3 regions of the Ferdinandcohnia salidurans genome follow, and region 1 is predicted to be linked to each of the others. Evidence: riboswitches for the same ligand, from Rfam matches in the RefSeq annotation. Region 1 holds a riboswitch; each other region holds the start of a gene.
What was found. A riboswitch is a leader RNA that binds a small molecule or an ion and turns the genes downstream of it on or off. The one in region 1 is predicted to bind cyclic di-AMP.
Positions count from the first base shown of each region.

Region 2: another riboswitch for cyclic di-AMP. It lies ahead of ACFSFW_RS14525 (cation:dicarboxylate symporter family transporter); the one in region 1 lies ahead of ACFSFW_RS06290 (dicarboxylate/amino acid:cation symporter).
Region 3: another riboswitch for cyclic di-AMP. It lies ahead of ACFSFW_RS11840 (potassium channel family protein); the one in region 1 lies ahead of ACFSFW_RS06290 (dicarboxylate/amino acid:cation symporter).

Region 1 covers NZ_JBHUEK010000008.1:73,407-79,033, reverse strand. The annotation lists gene sstT (serine/threonine transporter SstT) at 1-393, shown strand, start outside; gene ACFSFW_RS06300 (DUF3231 family protein) at 452-1,468, opposite strand; tRNA gene ACFSFW_RS06295 (tRNA-Val) at 1,604-1,676, opposite strand; cyclic di-AMP (ydaO/yuaA leader) riboswitch at 1,892-2,042, shown strand; gene ACFSFW_RS06290 (dicarboxylate/amino acid:cation symporter) at 2,181-3,410, shown strand; gene ACFSFW_RS06285 (alpha/beta hydrolase) at 3,523-4,248, shown strand; gene ACFSFW_RS06280 (YjcG family protein) at 4,363-4,878, shown strand; gene ACFSFW_RS06275 (GNAT family N-acetyltransferase) at 4,886-5,308, shown strand; gene ACFSFW_RS06270 (DUF421 domain-containing protein) at 5,387-5,627, shown strand, end outside.
Region 2 covers NZ_JBHUEK010000024.1:27,068-32,694, forward strand. The annotation lists gene ACFSFW_RS14510 (sensor histidine kinase) at 1-381, opposite strand, end outside; gene ACFSFW_RS14515 (sugar-binding protein) at 368-1,378, opposite strand; gene ACFSFW_RS14520 (LysM peptidoglycan-binding domain-containing protein) at 1,575-2,963, shown strand; gene ACFSFW_RS14525 (cation:dicarboxylate symporter family transporter) at 3,046-4,308, opposite strand; cyclic di-AMP (ydaO/yuaA leader) riboswitch at 4,419-4,573, opposite strand; gene ACFSFW_RS14530 (thiamine pyrophosphate-binding protein) at 4,680-5,627, opposite strand, start outside.
Region 3 covers NZ_JBHUEK010000018.1:142,879-148,505, forward strand. The annotation lists gene ACFSFW_RS11830 (MFS transporter) at 1-980, shown strand, start outside; gene ACFSFW_RS11835 (VOC family protein) at 1,088-1,510, shown strand; cyclic di-AMP (ydaO/yuaA leader) riboswitch at 1,714-1,860, shown strand; gene ACFSFW_RS11840 (potassium channel family protein) at 1,928-2,605, shown strand; gene ACFSFW_RS11845 (TrkH family potassium uptake protein) at 2,640-3,965, shown strand; gene ACFSFW_RS11850 (ABC transporter ATP-binding protein) at 4,256-5,377, shown strand; gene ACFSFW_RS11855 (carbohydrate ABC transporter permease) at 5,425-5,627, shown strand, end outside.

The DNA of each region.
Region 1 (5,627 bases):
ACTTATTCAATTTCAATTCCATTAGGTGCTACGGTTAACATGGCTGGTGCGGCAGTAACGATTTCTGTTCTCACGCTTGCAGCAGTTCATACACTTGGCATTGAAATTGATTTTGCAACAGCACTTATTCTTAGCGTATTATCCGCTGTTTCAGCAGCAGGTGCATCAGGTGTGGCTGGCGGATCACTTTTACTAATTCCTTTAGCATCAAGCCTATTCGGAATTCCAAACGATGTTGCCATGCAAGTCGTTGCTGTTGGTTTCATTATTGGGGTCCTACAAGATTCTTGTGAAACTGCCCTTAACTCATCATCGGACGTACTTTTCACAGCAACTGCTGAATACGCTAAGAAGCGTAAAGAAATGAAGGAAACTGCGAAAAAGTCAGCTTAATCTTATAAATCGGACACACTCTAAAAAAGACAAAGGGAAAAAAATTCCCTTTGTCTTTTTACCTTTCGGCCTTATTTTTTATCAGTTGTTCTCTGTCATCTGTTTGTGGAGGCTCCTCCAACCACCCATGTTTAATCATAATATTGGCCCCATCCTCAGCATACAATGAGATTTCTGGAATTAATGAGGCATATTTTAAACCTACATCTCTCCTAGGGCTAGCAGCCATGGCCATTCCAAAATTCCCAATACCCGCTGCAATCATTGCTGATACATGAAACATAATAAGTTTGTCAGAGAAAACACTCACTTTACTGTCAGTTACAGCTGAATCCCAGCTCATAGGAGTAGGAAGATCCTCTTTGATTAGAAAGTTACTAAATAGCTCTATATATTTTTGAGAAAGTTTCTTTCCTCTTATTAAAAATTGTTTTACATCCTTACCTTCCGTGATCTGTGCAAATCCTGTCATTAATACCTTGCCAATCGCATTGGTTTGCACATTTAAAAATAAATGACTAATTTCGACTGAAGTTAGGGCTCTCTTTTTTCCCATGAATCCAGCCAGAAAATGCTGTTTCTCTACAAAATCTACCTTGTCAGGAATAGAAATATAAGGAGGTCGTACATAAGTCCCTTGTTTTAACATCAATTCACGTGTTTGGTCTTGCAACTCAACCCCTAAATTTAATATACGTTTATGAAAAGCAACTACATCTGGACGTGTCGCAAGGCCAAGTGCCCCACTACTACCTGCCATTCCGAGAATGGACATTTGTCTTAAATACATTAATACGAAAGTATCAGAAAAAAGTCTTGGAGCTTTCACATTTACATCCTGCTCTGTAAATCCTAGCGGGATTGGAAAGTCCTCCTTTTCAAAGATATTACGTGCGATCGCAATATTTTCTTTAGAGGCTTTCAACGTCATGTCAATAATTGGGCGAACTTCCTCATCTTCTACTTTCTCTAAAAAATATGAGTTTACACATACAGATAACGTATCATTTATGTATTGTGTCCATAAGCTCGCCATCTCCGCTGCAGTTAAACGAATTTTGGATTTATCCTCCATGTAATCAACCGACCTCCTAGTCTAGACCTACCAAGGATAATTTCTCCAAAAAGCAAGAAAATTATTATACTATCCCCCAAAACCAGAAAAAAAGCAAAAAAAAATAGCACTTAAGTAATCTCAAGTGCTTCGTGATGATTCCGAGAGGGCTCGAACCTCCGACCCCTACCCTGTCAAGGTAGTGCTCTCCCAGCTGAGCTACGGAATCACTATATGAATAATTCATAATATACATTCGTTTCGAGCGTTTGTCAATTAAATTCTAGTAAATTTTATAAGGGTTACTATTTTTCTGAGGTTTGATGGTATTTGATGGTCACCTTTTTGTTATGAAAATATTAACATCGTAAAAAACGTAAATATATGTTATTATTGACATACATTCATTTTATTTGTATAAATATAATATCAAGGCAAAGTACAATTTAATAGTCGCTGAATTCCCATTTTTGGGAAACGGGGGAACCATAAACGTGCAAAAGGGCACACGGGGTGAATCCTTTTTTATAAAGGTAGGAGATACTCTTCATCCGAATCCGACAGCTAACCTCGTAAGCATTTGGAGAGAGCATTGTTGCGCAAATTTATCGATAAAGCCACGAGCCACACTCTCGTGGTTTTTTGTGTCTCCAAAAAATGCTATTCACCGCATTACACACCACCCTTTTGCTGCCCAAATTCACACTCGAATACATCTTAGAGGAGGTTTTTTATGTCATTAACTAAAAAGATTTTATTAGGTTTAGGTCTTGGTGCACTTGTAGGTCTTATCTTAAACGTAACGTCACCTTCCATTTTTGAAATTGCGAATACTTGGATTTTCGTTCCACTTGGTCAAATTTTCTTGAATTTAATTAAAATGCTTGTTGTTCCAATTGTCTTAGTTTCTATTACTCTAGGAGTTACAGGCCTTGGTGATCCAAAGAAGCTTGGAAGAATTGGTGCTAAAACGATAACTTATTTTTTAGCAACAACAACGATAGCGATTACAATTGCGATCGCTCTTGCTTCCATCTTTAAGCCTGGCGCTGGTGGAGCCTTTGATACGCAAGGGGCTACTTATGAAGGGGCAACTGAAGCTCCTCCATTTATGGAAACACTAATTGGAATTATCCCAACAAATCCATTTACGTCAATGACTGATGGAAATATGCTTCAAATTATTGCATTTGCTATTTTTATAGGTTTTGCTCTAACCGTGTTAGGCGAAAAAACGAAGGGTATTGTAAATTTATTTGAACAAGCAAATGAAGTGTTAATGTATCTTGTTAATCTTGTAATGAAGACGGCTCCATATGGTACGTTCGGCTTAATAGCGACTGCTATTGGTGGCCAAGGGTATGCTGCAATTAAAGCAATGCTTGCTTACTTCTTAATTGTACTTGCCGCTTTACTTGTTCACGCAGCCATTACTTATGGTGGTACGATTGCAGTATTGGCAAAACGAAACCCCATTGAGTTTTTCAAAGGTTTTGCACCTGCGATGACGGTTGCTTTTAGTACATCAAGTAGTAGTGCCACTCTTCCTGTATCTATGGATACTGCACAAAAAAATCTAAAGGTTCCTGAACCAATTAGTAGCTTTGTTCAACCATTAGGTGCGACTATCAATATGGACGGTACAGCTATTATGCAAGGTGTTGCCACCATCTTCATTGCACAGGTATACGGATTTGATCTAACTTTTACTCAAATTATTATGGTTATCCTAACAGCTGTGCTTGCAAGTGTAGGTACCGCTGGTGTTCCTGGTGTTGGTTTAATCATGCTTGCCATGGTTCTAAATCAAGTTGGTCTACCACCAGAAGGTATCGGTTTAATTATTGGTATTGATCGATTACTTGATATGACACGTACAGCTATTAATATAACAGGTGATGCAGCGTGTGCTGTATATGTTGCAGAATCTGAAAAGAAACATATGGATGAAGCAGCTGCTTAATGCGTAATATGTACCGAAAGCGACAGGAAGTTTTTCCTGTCGCTTTCCTATTTTTCAAGCGTTATAATAATGATGCAGATTAACTTAATCGATTGTTTGGAGGTTTAAAAAGATGACGATTAATAAAAGCACTGTTAGGGAAATGACTATACATAGTAAGCTTTTAAATGAAGAACTTGAGCTTATCGTTTATTTGCCTGCCACCTTTTCCCCTCTCTATAAATATAATGTTCTCATCGCTCAGGATGGGCGCGATTATTTTAATCTTGGCAGGGTTGCGAGAGTTGCGGATAAGCTGATTGAAACAGGTGAAATAAGCAATACCATAATTGTTGGTGTTCCTTATAAAAGCGTTGCAGACCGACGTAAGAAATATCACCCAGATGGGGAGCAGCATCATTTGTATAAGCGTTTCTTAGGGGAAGAGTTAGTACCATTTCTTGATCAGGAGTTCCCAACCTATCAGATGGGGCAAGGACGAGCATTAATTGGGGATTCACTGGCAGCGACTATATCACTACTGACAGCACTTGAATACCCTCATACTTTTGGAAAGGTGATCATGCAATCTCCCCTTGTAAATGATCATGTTCTGTTGGAGGTTGAACGTTTTGCAGACCCTCATCTCATTGACCTATATCATATAATCGGGACAGGTGAAACCGAAGTAAAAACAACAAAAGGTGATATTGAGGATTTTTTAACGCCAAACCGAAAACTAAACGAACTCATCGCGAGCAAAGGTTATCCATGTTTTTATGAAGAATTCAACGGTAACCATACGTGGAAGTTTTGGCAACCTGACTTACCAAGGGCCCTTTCAAAAATGCTCAATTAACTGTTTTTTATTCTATCATTTTCAAATATTTGTTATAATTATGTTATCATTTTTCGTAATACAACATTAGGTACTTTACGTTTTGAAATTTTATACTATAGGAGGGCAATACAAATGAAATATGGCATTGTTATCTTCCCATCCAAAAGTCTGCAAGACATCGCAAATTCATATCGTAAACGTTATGACCCGCATTATGCATTGATTCCACCACATATCACGGTAAAAAATGCATTCGAGGCATCCGATAATGAAATTGTGGATATTACAAGGGAATTAGCAGCGGTTACCAAACAGGTAAATCCATTTACATTAACTGTATTAAAGGTAAGTTCTTTTTCCCCAGTAAACAATGTAATTTATTTAAAAGTAGATCCTAATGAACAATTACAAAAACTACATAATGCACTTCACTCTGGTTATTTTGCAGGAGAACCTGAATATGCGTTTGTTCCACATATTACAATTGGGCAAAAGCTATCCAGCGATGAACATTCAGATGTGTATGGCCAATTACGTATGTTAAAAATGGAGCACGAAGAGCAAATTGACCGTATCCACCTCCTCTATCAGTTAGAAAATGGTTCTTGGACCGTTTATGAAACATTTCGTTTAGGAAAGGAAATTTAATTACACCATGGAAGCAAAAATTGTAACGAACAACAAAGAAAGAGACGATGCATATACGATTAGAAAAGTGGTTTTCGTCGATGAACAAAAGGTACCTCTTGAAGAAGAGATTGATCAATTTGAAGATGAAGCTACACATGTTGTCCTTTATGATCACAATGAACCTGTAGGAGCTGGACGTTTTCGTGTGCTTGACGAATACGGCAAAGTAGAACGCATTTGTGTTCTCGCTTCACACCGTAAAAAAGGAGCAGGAAATTTGATTATGCTTAAGATGGAGGACATTGCAAAAGAACGAGGCATTTCAAAATTAAAGCTTAATGCGCAAACACATGCAGAAAACTTCTATAAAAAGCTAGGTTATGAAACCGTATCAGGTCTATTTATGGTTGCTGGTATACCGCATGTCACAATGGTTAAAGAAATATAAGGATGTCTTTTATGACATCCTTTTTTCATGGATAAAAAAGGGTAAACCTGTTCACTCTACCATAGAGAGGTGAGCAACTTGGAATTTTTAAAAATTTCATTTGATTTAGTGGTTGGTCTGTTAGGATTACTCGTTCTTACAAAAATATTAGGTAAAACACAAATTACGCAAATTACACCTTTTGATTTTATCTCTGCATTAGTACTTGGTGAATTAGTTGGAAATGCCGTATATGATCAAAAAATTGGCGTATTGCAAATATTTTCTTCCATTATTGTATGGGGAGTATTAATTTATGTAATTGAATTAATAACACAGA
Region 2 (5,627 bases), on a different contig from region 1:
CTCAATATCTTTCTTTTCTACTGCAATGACTGTCTTATCGGTTTGTTCTAGAAAACTGGTCATGATATTCACATAATTTTTTTTCGTTATACTTTCCTTTTCCATATCCTTAAACCTTTGTTGCAGTTCTACGAGTTGCTCCTTACTTTCTTGATAATCAATTAGGTTCTCAGGTAGCGGTTCGTATACGTATATTTGTAACGTTTCAAATGTTTGATTTGTCTTTTTCGCAATTTCGTTTAATAGAAACAAATACTCATCATTCTCATTATGAAGTTCCATAATGCTTTGATTACTCTGCTCACGAACAACAAACAAAATTACAATTAAAAGTAAGATGGTTGTAAAATAAATCAGTAATTTTGTTCTAATTTTTATCATAAGGAACCACCGTTGTTTCTTTTTCAAAATCCAAAGTAGATTTATTAATAATGGATGAATTGGTATGAGTAATTTCTTTAAACTGTTTGCCATTCATAATGTCTACCATTCGTTCTACACTTAAATATCCCATTTCAAAAGGATGCTGTTCCACAATTGCTTCAATTTCCCCGTTCTCTAATAAATCCATATTTTCATCGATTGTATCAAAAGTAATGACATACATATCATTTTCCTTTTGTAAAGAATTAGCTGCAGACACAATTCCAATCCCATTGTAGGAACTCGTTCCAAAAAAGGCAGTAATATTTTCATGTTCCGTTAATATGTTGTACGCCTTTTCTTCTACCTCTACCCTGGTAATCTTTGACTCTTCAACCGCTACAATTTCTATGCCTTCTACTTGCTCCACAACATCTTTAAATCCCTCTACACGTTCTAGGTGATGAGGATTGTCCAAACTACCTGTGATGATACCGACATTCGCTACGCCATTAGTATCTTCAACCAACGCTTTCCCTGCTAATTGGCCAGCCATGTAATTATCTGATCCAATGTAAGCATGCCGCATACTTTCGGGAGAGTCCGTATCAATCGTTACAACTGGAATGTTTTGACGCTCCGCTTTGTTTATCATGTCGGTAAAATGTTCGTTAAGGCCTTGGACGATAATACCATCCACTTTTGATTTAATTGCTTTGTCAAAGAGTTTCAATTGCTCTTCTGTATTTGATCTTTCAGGCCCAATATACTCCACTACTACACCATACTTTTGTCCAGCAGTCTTTGCTCCTTCACCAATTAATTGCCAATACTCATGTTCCATCTCCTCCACTATTAATACAAAATGATACTTTGGTAAAGATGCTTCTGGGGAATAAACCTCTTCCATTTCTTGATTAATCGTTTGCACCTGTTCATAAAAGTAAATGGTAAAACCTAAAGCAGTTATAAAAAATATAAGTAATAAGCTATAAATCATACGTACCCTCTTCATGCTGCCCCCTTGAATATAGACGATCTAAGAATCATTATGTATTAAAATAGCACATTTCGACATTCTCATGCATTCAATCCGTTCTTATAACATCACACTGCTCTTATTTCCTCACCAATTACACGATTTAAATTTGTAAAAAGATAGAACTTGGGGATAGTAAAGGGTAGAAAAGGACAAATGGATGGTGAAATAGGTGGAAAGTTTTTCACGATATAAACTAAACGAAACGAAAGACGGATTTGAAGTAATCTTATACCTTGATGAAAACTTAACCGAGTACTCTGCTGAGTTAGGAATCTCATCCCCAGTGGAAGAGTCTGATATGGAAAGAAAAGCTGTTAATTTCGTAAAAAGAATATTTCCTGCATTGAAGGTTAAAACCGTTAAGATTATGGCAGGCAGAGTGTTACTATCCGCCTTAGGTCTTGGAACCTTGCCTGCAACTCAAGCCTCTGCAGCTGAAGCAACTGGAAAGAAGCCACAAACGAAGTCTTTATGCCATACTGTAGTAGCGGGTGATACACTATATAGCATTGCTCAAGCTAATGGAACAAGTGTGGATGCAATTAAGAACGCGAATAATCTTTATTCGGATTCTCTACAGATTGGACAAACATTGACAATTCCTGTTGGCATTACTGCCATTCCGGCTCAAACCAATGTAACTACTTATCAGGTTGTTTCCGGTGATACGTTATATAGCATTGCAACAAGGAACGGCACTTCCGTTGATGGGATCAAAAAGGCGAATAATCTTTCTTCGGATATTTTGCAGATTGGACAAACGTTAACGATTCCTTCTGGCGGTGCGTCCGCTCCTACTCAAACCAATACAACTACACATCAGGTTGTTTCCGGTGATACGTTATATAGCATTGCAACAAGGAACGGCACTACCGTGGATGGGATAAAAAGCGCGAATAATCTTTCTTCGGATATGTTGCAGATTGGACAAACGTTGACGATTCCTTCTGACGGAGCGTTTACTCCTACACAAAACAATAAATCTACACATCAGGTTGTTTCCGGTGATACGTTATATAGCATTGCCACACGTAACGGCACTACTGTGGATGGGATCAAAAAGGCGAATAATCTTTCTTCAGATAGTTTGCAGATTGGACAATCGTTGACGATTCCTTCTGGTGTTACAAGTACACCGGCTCCGGTTCAAAGCGGAACAGCATTCGCCGCTGAACAACAGAAAGTAGTGAACAAGGAAGAAGTCGAATGGCTTGCGAAAATGATACACAGTGAAGCGAGAGGTGAATCTTTAGAAGGACAGATTGCCGTTGGAGCTGTAATTGTGAATCGTGTAAATAGTCCCTTATTCCCTAATACTATTAAAGATGTCTTGTTTGAAAAAAGCTACGGTTACTATCAATTTACACCAGCAGAAAATGGTGCGTTACATACAGCAACTCCTAACGACCAACATAGAGAAGCTGCAAAACGTGCACTAAGTGGTGAAGATCCAACAAATGGCGCATTATTCTTTTACAACCCTGATAAAACATCGAGCTCCTATCTAAGAAGTCGTACCGTTTCAACCACAATAGGCAACCACGTATTTGCCTTTTAGGGACACAGGGACAGGTCCCTTGTCCCAAACCTAAAACAAGCACATTCCTATTTGATGGAATGTGCTTACTAATATCACATATTTACGATGCTTGTTGAACAGCTTCAACTTTAGTTGGAGGGTTATATTGACCTTCCCATTTAGCTATAACTAGTGCTGCCAACGAGTTACCTACTACGTTAACCGCGGTACGTCCCATATCTAGAATACGGTCAATACCAGCAATGAATGCCAATCCTTCAGCTGGTAAACCCATTGTACTGAACGTAGCTAATAACACTACGAAGGATACCCCTGGAACTCCAGCCATACCTTTGGATGTTACCATCAATATTAACATTAGCATGATTTGTTCCCCAATGCTTAAGTGAATACCATACATTTGGGCGATAAATAAAGACGCTATAGCTTGATATAGAACAGACCCATCCAAGTTAAAAGAATAACCTGTTGGTATAACGAAAGTCGCTATATGCTTTGGACTTCCTGCCTGTTCCATTTTATCCATAATCCTCGGAAGTACGGTTTCCGAGCTGGATGTTGAAAAAGCAAGGATTAACTCTTCCTTAATCATCTTCAATAATTTAAATATATTTAAACCGATAAATTTAGCCAATAGGCCTAAAATAACTACTACAAAGAAAATCATTGTTCCATAAACAGTAACGGCTAACTTGGCTAATGGAATAAGTGATTCAAATCCATATTTTGAAATAGTTACACCAATTAATGCAAATACACCGATCGGGGCATATTTCATAAATAAATTTGTCACATAAAACATCGCATTTGCCATACCCTCAAAGAAACGTAAAACCGGTTTTCCTTTTTCACCTATAGCTGCAATTCCAAGACCGAAAACAACTGCAAAGAAAATAGTTGCTAGCATATCTCCTTCAACCATCGCTTGAAGCGGATTTGTAGGAACAATATGAAGTAGTGTATCGGTTATGGATTTTCCTTCTTGCGCTTCTGATGTTTCTACATAACCTGAGATATCACTTTGCTCTAACTGGTCCATAACTAGTCCAGCACCAGGTTGGAATAAATTTGCAGAAATAAGGCCGATTGCAATCGCAACCAAGGTCATTCCAATAAAATATGTTAGGGATTTAGCACCTAACTTGCCGACTGATTTTAAATCACCAACACCAGCTATCGCAACGATAATACTTGAAAGAACGATCGGCACGACAATCATTTTAATTAATCGTAAGAAAAGATCTCCGAATGGCTGCAGGACACTTTGGGCAGTTTCACTTCCATAGAAAATGCCACCAACGATAATACCTAAAATAAGACCAATCAAAATTTGACTAGCCAAACTTAACTTGAATTTTTTCATAAATTACCCCACCTTCTTAATAATTTGATTCTGATTACTTAGGTAAGGAAAACATATAGAAAGATAAGGTAATAAAAAACCGGCTGTTGCCGATTCACTATTCTACCATACTGTTTCCTCTCGATTGCTTACGAGGTTAGCTTTCAGGTTAGGACTATGGGAAACAATAAGCCCCTTCTATTTAAGAATTCACCAATAGCGGAAAAAATCCCGCATGAAGAATTTGGGTCCCCCGCTCTAGATAAAGATTAAGCAACAATGCTCTACAATTATTTTATACTAAAATATTATTCTAGTAAACTATCGAATCATTTCCAGTTAAGTGTCCCACCCCCATTAACGATTGGGGGCGGGACACTAGCTTTCCACGGTCAGCCTTTTGTTTCCGGGTGAAAAATTGGTGCAGTATCAACCTCTATCAATGCTGGCCCATTATGTAAAAGTGCTTTTTCAAGGGTATCCTCTAATTCACTCTCATCTGTGATTAAATATCCTTTCCATGAGCAAGCTTCGGCAATTTTTACAAAGTCAGGATTCGTTAAGTCCACATCCTTTTGAATGCTTCCGCTGGCTATCATTTTATCGCGTTCCATTTGTAACGCATGATTATTGAATATGATGACTGTGATATTTAAGTTATATCGGATAGCCGTTAATAAATCGGCTAAAGTCATCTCGATCCCGCCATCTCCAACTACAGCAACCACTTGCTTCTCTGGAAAGCACAGTTTGGCTGCAAGAGCGGCAGGCAAACCAAATCCCATTGTTCGCCACTCTCCTGAAAAGATGATTTGTTGATTAGTTGAGCGGAAATTGCGATTGAACCAAACGGTTACATCCCCCGTATCTAGAGTAATAATCGCATCGTCTTGAACAGTATTTTCAATGGCTCTAACGATTCTTGATGGATGGAGCGGTTGGGAAGATTGTAAGCCTTCTTGCTCGTTTTGTGTGTCCCACGTTTCTTTTATCTTCTGGATGTTTGTTACCCATGTTTGATTTTGTGAAACGCTATGAAGACTTTTCGTTAACAATGGGACCAGCATTTCAGCTGAACCTACAATACCTAACTTAACAGGTATACCTTTCCCGATATTCTCATTCTCAACATCAATTTGAATCAATTTAGCCTGCTTTGGCACATATCCTTCCGGCCACCATAAGTTCCCTACTAATAAAACAACATCTGACTCCTGAAAAAGCTCTTTAGCATGAGGGTTTCCGCCTTGTCCAATTCCTCCTAAAAAGTTCGTACAGGATTGATGAAAGACCCCTTTTGCACCTAGGCTTACAAGGATACCTGCTCCCCAAAGTTCTGC
Region 3 (5,627 bases), on a different contig from region 1:
TTATTGCCACTGCAACTTTAATCCTTGCAATTCTCTTTTTTATGGGATTTGATGCAATTTGGTTGTTATTTGTGATGGCAGCCGTCCGTGCCTTTGGAACCGGAATCCAAATGCCTGCAGTCGGTGCGATTTTACCGCAGATTGTTCCTAAGGATAAATTGACAAAAGTGAACGGGGTGAATGGAAGTATTCAGGCTATTATCATGTTTGTTTCTCCAATGGTAAGTGCCGCACTATTAGGTTTTGCGACAATTGAAACGATTTTCTTCATCGATGTCATAACCGCAGCAATTGCAATAATCACACTGCTCGCTTTAAAAATTTCTGTACATGAGAAGGCAGCAGAAAAACAAACAACTAGCTACTTTAGTGATTTTAAACAAGGGCTGCAATATGTAAATAACCATACGTTTCTGAAGAGCTTTTTCCTTTTCTTTGCAGTGTTCTTTGTGTTAATGGCACCGGCAGCCTTCTTGACACCGCTGCAGGTTACGCGCAGTTTTGGTGATGACGTTTGGCGTTTATCAGCAATCGAAATCGCCTTCTCCATCGGCATGATGGTCGGGGGAGGAATAATCGCTTCCTGGGGAGGTTTCGAAAACAAAATTAAAACATTGGGATTTGCTAGTGTAATCATGGGTGTCTGCACATTTGCACTTGGTATCGTTCCTAACTTTTGGGCTTATTTTGCCTTCATGGCTCTATTCGGCGTCGCCATGCCGATTTTTAATACACCCGCAACCGTTTTGTTGCAGGAGAAAGTAGAAGAAGATTACCTAGGAAGAGTGTTTGGTGTGATGGGGATGATTTCAACCTCAATGATGCCCCTTGGAATGCTTATATTTGGCCCAATTGCAGATATCATCAAAATTGAATGGCTCCTTCTCGGAACGGGAATATTCATTATCATACTAGCCATTTTCATGAGCAGAAATAAAGTATTAATTGAAGCAGGAAAACCTACAATCGCAGAATCATAGGGACAAGGGGACAGGTCCCTCGTCCCACCATTTTTTGACAAATAGGATAGTGGAGACTGTGATGACACACCTGTCGTTCCAGTCCTAAAAGGAGGCATCATTCGTTTATGAAAGCCAGAGTCAATGTAATTACATTAGGTGTAAATGATTTGGAGAAAGCATTAGAATTTTATCGCGATGGATTAGGATTCCCAACAGAGGGTATTGTGGGCAAGGAATTTGAGCATGGAGCAGTTGCTTTTTTTGATTTACAATCTGGATTGAAGCTTGCAATCTGGAAACGAGAGGATATTGCTTATCAGGCAAAAGTTACTAAGACTCCAGCAAGTCCTACTGAATTTACAATTGGTCACAATGTAAATAGTAAAGAAGAAGTGGATAAGGTATTGGAGCAGGCCAAAAATGCGGGTGCAACAATAACAGATCCAGCTCATGATACTTTTTGGGGTGGATATTCCGGTCACTTCCAGGATCCGGATGGCCATTTATGGGAAGTAGTCTGGAACCCGGCTTGGGAGATTGAGGACTAGGTTATTGGTTCAAAAAATGAATATGCTACAAGTTTTGAAGAGGCAGTATGTTTTTTAAAAGCATACTGCCTTTTCATATTTAAGAATTCAAGTGCAAGGAGATCACGCCTAAATACGGTTCTTTATCGTCAAAAAAATTATTATTGACAACAAAGTAAAATGGGAGTAAATTCTCATTATTAATTCAAAAAAATAATCCGAACACCTTTTATTCGCTGAATCATTTTTGAGCGGGGGAACCATTTTTTTGATAGGCTCAGCCTATCTTGGGGTGAATCTTACAGAGTAAGAAGGGATACTCTCAATTCCTAATCCGACAGCTAACCTCGTAAGCGTTAAAGTATCCATATCGAGAGAAAGGTCAAAGGTTCAGCCTAAGACCATTCTATTTGTGATGGTCTTTTTTGTATTGGTGTTATGGAAGGAAAAGAGGAGAGGTTGTTGAAAAAGCAATTCGTAGTTATTGGCTTAGGTCGATTTGGGAGTGCAGTGTGTAGGGAATTGAACATGTTAGGTAATGAAGTTTTAGCAATCGATATTAACGAAGACAGAGTGAATAATATGATCAATGATTCAACCACAGCAGTAGTTGCAAATGTAACGGATGAAAATGCTCTCAAAACATTGGGAATAAGAAACTTTGACCTTGCCATTGTCGCTATTGGAGAAGATATGCAATCAAGTATCCATTGTACCTTGTTACTCAAAGAGATGGGGATTGTGGTTTGGGTAAAAGCACAAAATTCATACCACCACAAAATATTAGAAAAGATTGGTGCGGACCGAGTCATTCATCCGGAGCAAGATATGGGAATAAGAGTTGCGCACCAACTTAATTCTGAAAATATCATTGATTTTATTGAGCTGTCAAAAGACTATAGCATTCTGGAATTAAAAGCCACTGAGAAAATAAATCAAAAATCGTTAATTCAATTGGATATTCGTGCAAAGTACGGTTGTACAATATTAGCGATTAAAAGGGGAGAGCAAATCAATATTTCACCTTTACCCAATGATATCCTTCATCAGGGTGATACGTTGGTTGTGATGGGAAGTAATTTAGATTTACAACGGTTTGAAGAAAAAGGCTTGTAGTTTAATGGATTTATAGGATTGGGGAGAAAAAACTATGAAGATCAAACAATATATAAACCTGTCTCCTTATCAACTTTTAATCTTTATATTTATGTTTTTTATACTAGTTGGTTCGCTATTGTTAAAACTGCCTATAGCAACGACAACATCGATTAGTTTGATTGATGCTTTATTTACCGCAACTTCTGCAATGACAGTGACGGGACTTATAGTAGTGGATACTCCAAGTGTGTTTACAACATTCGGTGAGGTAATAATTGTGTCGTTGATTCAACTTGGCGGATTAGGAATAATGTCTTTTGCTGTACTAATCTATATGATGCTTGGTAAAAAGATTGGGTTGAAAGAAAGAATGGTTATACAACAATCATTAAATCAAACTTCGCTTGGAGGAGTTATTAAACTAGTTAAAAACCTGTTTATCTTTTCAATTTCAATTGAATTTATTGGCTTGCTTATTTTATCCATTAAGTGGGTTCCTGAATATGGATGGTGGAAGGGAATATATTATAGTTTTTTTCACTCTATATCTGCGTTTAACAATGCTGGCTTTGCATTATGGTCAGATAGTCTAATGGGTTATGCAGGGGATCCAACCGTTAATATAGGGATTACCTTTCTATTTATAACAGGTGGAATTGGGTTTACTGTATTGATGGATATCTGGCATAATAAACGTTTTAACAAACTAAGTCTCCACTCCAAACTGATGATAATTGGTACATTTATTATTAACGTTGTAGCAATAATTCTGGTGTTTTTATTAGAGTATAATAATCCGAAAACATTAGCGGGTTTACCTTCGTTGCCAGATAAATTATGGGCAGCTTACTTTCAGGGTGTCGTACCAAGGACCGCAGGGTTTAACACCCTAGATATTGCAAGTATAAATGAATCTACAGCCTTTTTAATGATCATTTTAATGTTTATTGGAGCGGGCAGTGCCTCAACGGGTGGAGGAATAAAAGTAACCACTTTTCTTGTTATCATCTTTGGAGCCTTGTCGTTCCTTAAGGGAAAACAAGATGTAGTTCTTTATAAAAGAACATTACCTGGAACAATGATCATCAAAGCCTTAGCAATCTCAACTATGAGTCTTATATTTGTATTAGGAGCTGTGTTCATATTAACGATTTCAGAGGATGCACCATTTTTAGTTTCGTTATTTGAAGTAGTATCTGCTTTTGGTACGGTCGGAATGTCAATGGGACTAACATTTTCACTCTCATTCATCGGAAAATTAGTAATAATATTCATGATGTTCTTTGGCAAAATTGGCCCACTTACCCTTGCCTTTTCTTTAGCGAAACCGAAAGTCAATAAAATAAAATATCCAAATGGAGACATTCTAACTGGATGAATTAACTCTCTAAAAAAACCCTGAACCGTGAAAAAACTTCCGGTATCAGGGTTTTTTATTTTGGGACGCGGGGACAGGTCCCGTGTCCCACCATTTTTTTACAAAAAGAGGTGTGCATCGTTCTGGAACAGTGGACATGTCCCATTGTAAATAGTACATCTGGCCTGTTTAGTGTAAAGATTCGTTTAATTTATTAAGTAAATTTAAGAGATTGTCAGGAAACAGTAAATTCGCTTTTTTATAGCACGAATTGTGGTTAAATGTTGTTGTAATTAGAAAGGAGGTTGGCCATGAGTCGAGTTGAGTTAACTGACATCTCTAAATCCTATGATAAACAAAAGGATGTATTGGATGGCATCACTGTTTCAATAGAGGAAGGTGAGTTTTTCGTACTTGTTGGTCCTTCTGGGTCTGGTAAGAGTACATTGCTTCGGATGATCGCAGGACTTGAAGAAATTTCTGGGGGGATTTTGAAGATTAACAATGAAGTTGTGAATCATCTCCCTCCAAAAAATCGAGATTTATCTATGGTCTTTCAAAATTACGCCTTATATCCACATTTAACTGTAGAGCAAAATATTCTGTTTGGGTTACAAGCTAGAAAAGTGGATAAAAAAGAACAGCAAAGAAGGCTGAAAGAAGCTGCAGAAATGTTAGAGTTAAGCGAATTGCTAAAGCGGAAACCAAGAGAGCTTTCTGGTGGACAAAGACAACGCGTTGCACTTGGACGTTCGGTTGTAAGCCAAGCCCCTCTATGTTTAATGGACGAGCCGCTATCTAATTTGGATGCTAAGCTTCGTGCGAATATGCGAGTTCAAATTCGGAGGCTGCAAAAACGTCTGGGGCTAACCATGATCTATGTTACCCACGACCAAGTCGAAGCGATGACGATGGGTGACCGAATTATGGTCCTCAATGATGGCAAGATTCAACAAGTCGGTCAACCGATTAATTTATATAATGAACCGCAAAATTTATTTGTTGCTTCTTTTATCGGTTCACCAAAAATGAATCTAGGAAAGGCTGTTATTTCAGAGGATGGGACACAAATAGTAATTGAAAATCAACTTAAAATTTCAATCGATCCAACGATTGTAAAGGATATACCGAGAAACCGAAATCTCGTAGTTGGTATTCGCCCAGAGCATCTCATCTCAGGAATTGAAAAAGAAAATTATCTTACATATCTAGAAGCAGTTAATATTGAACAATTAGGAAATGAAACATCAATCGCTTTTGATGTAGGTTCAGAATTATGGACGGCAAAATGGCCAGGGCAGTGGAACATCCACTTTGGACAAATGGTTCCTGTGCAAATTATGCCAGAATACATATTATTCTTTGATGGTGACACAGGAAATCTACTTAAATCTGCTGAACTGGGGAAGAAACAAGAGGTTGTAGCAATATGAGTATGATCAGTCCAATCATAGAAAATGAAAAAAACTATGCTGCTCAAATGAAGAGAGCAAACAAGCAAAAGCGAATGACTAGTTTGGTAAAAGGAATTCTATTTTTATTGCCGTCTATTGTTTTGTTTGGAGTTTTTCTGTTTTATCCATTGTTTAAGACCATTTATTTAAGTTTCTTTTTAACAGATGCAAAGGGAGCTACTACCGTATTTGTAGGCTTGGAAAATTACTTATACATGTTTTCCGATCC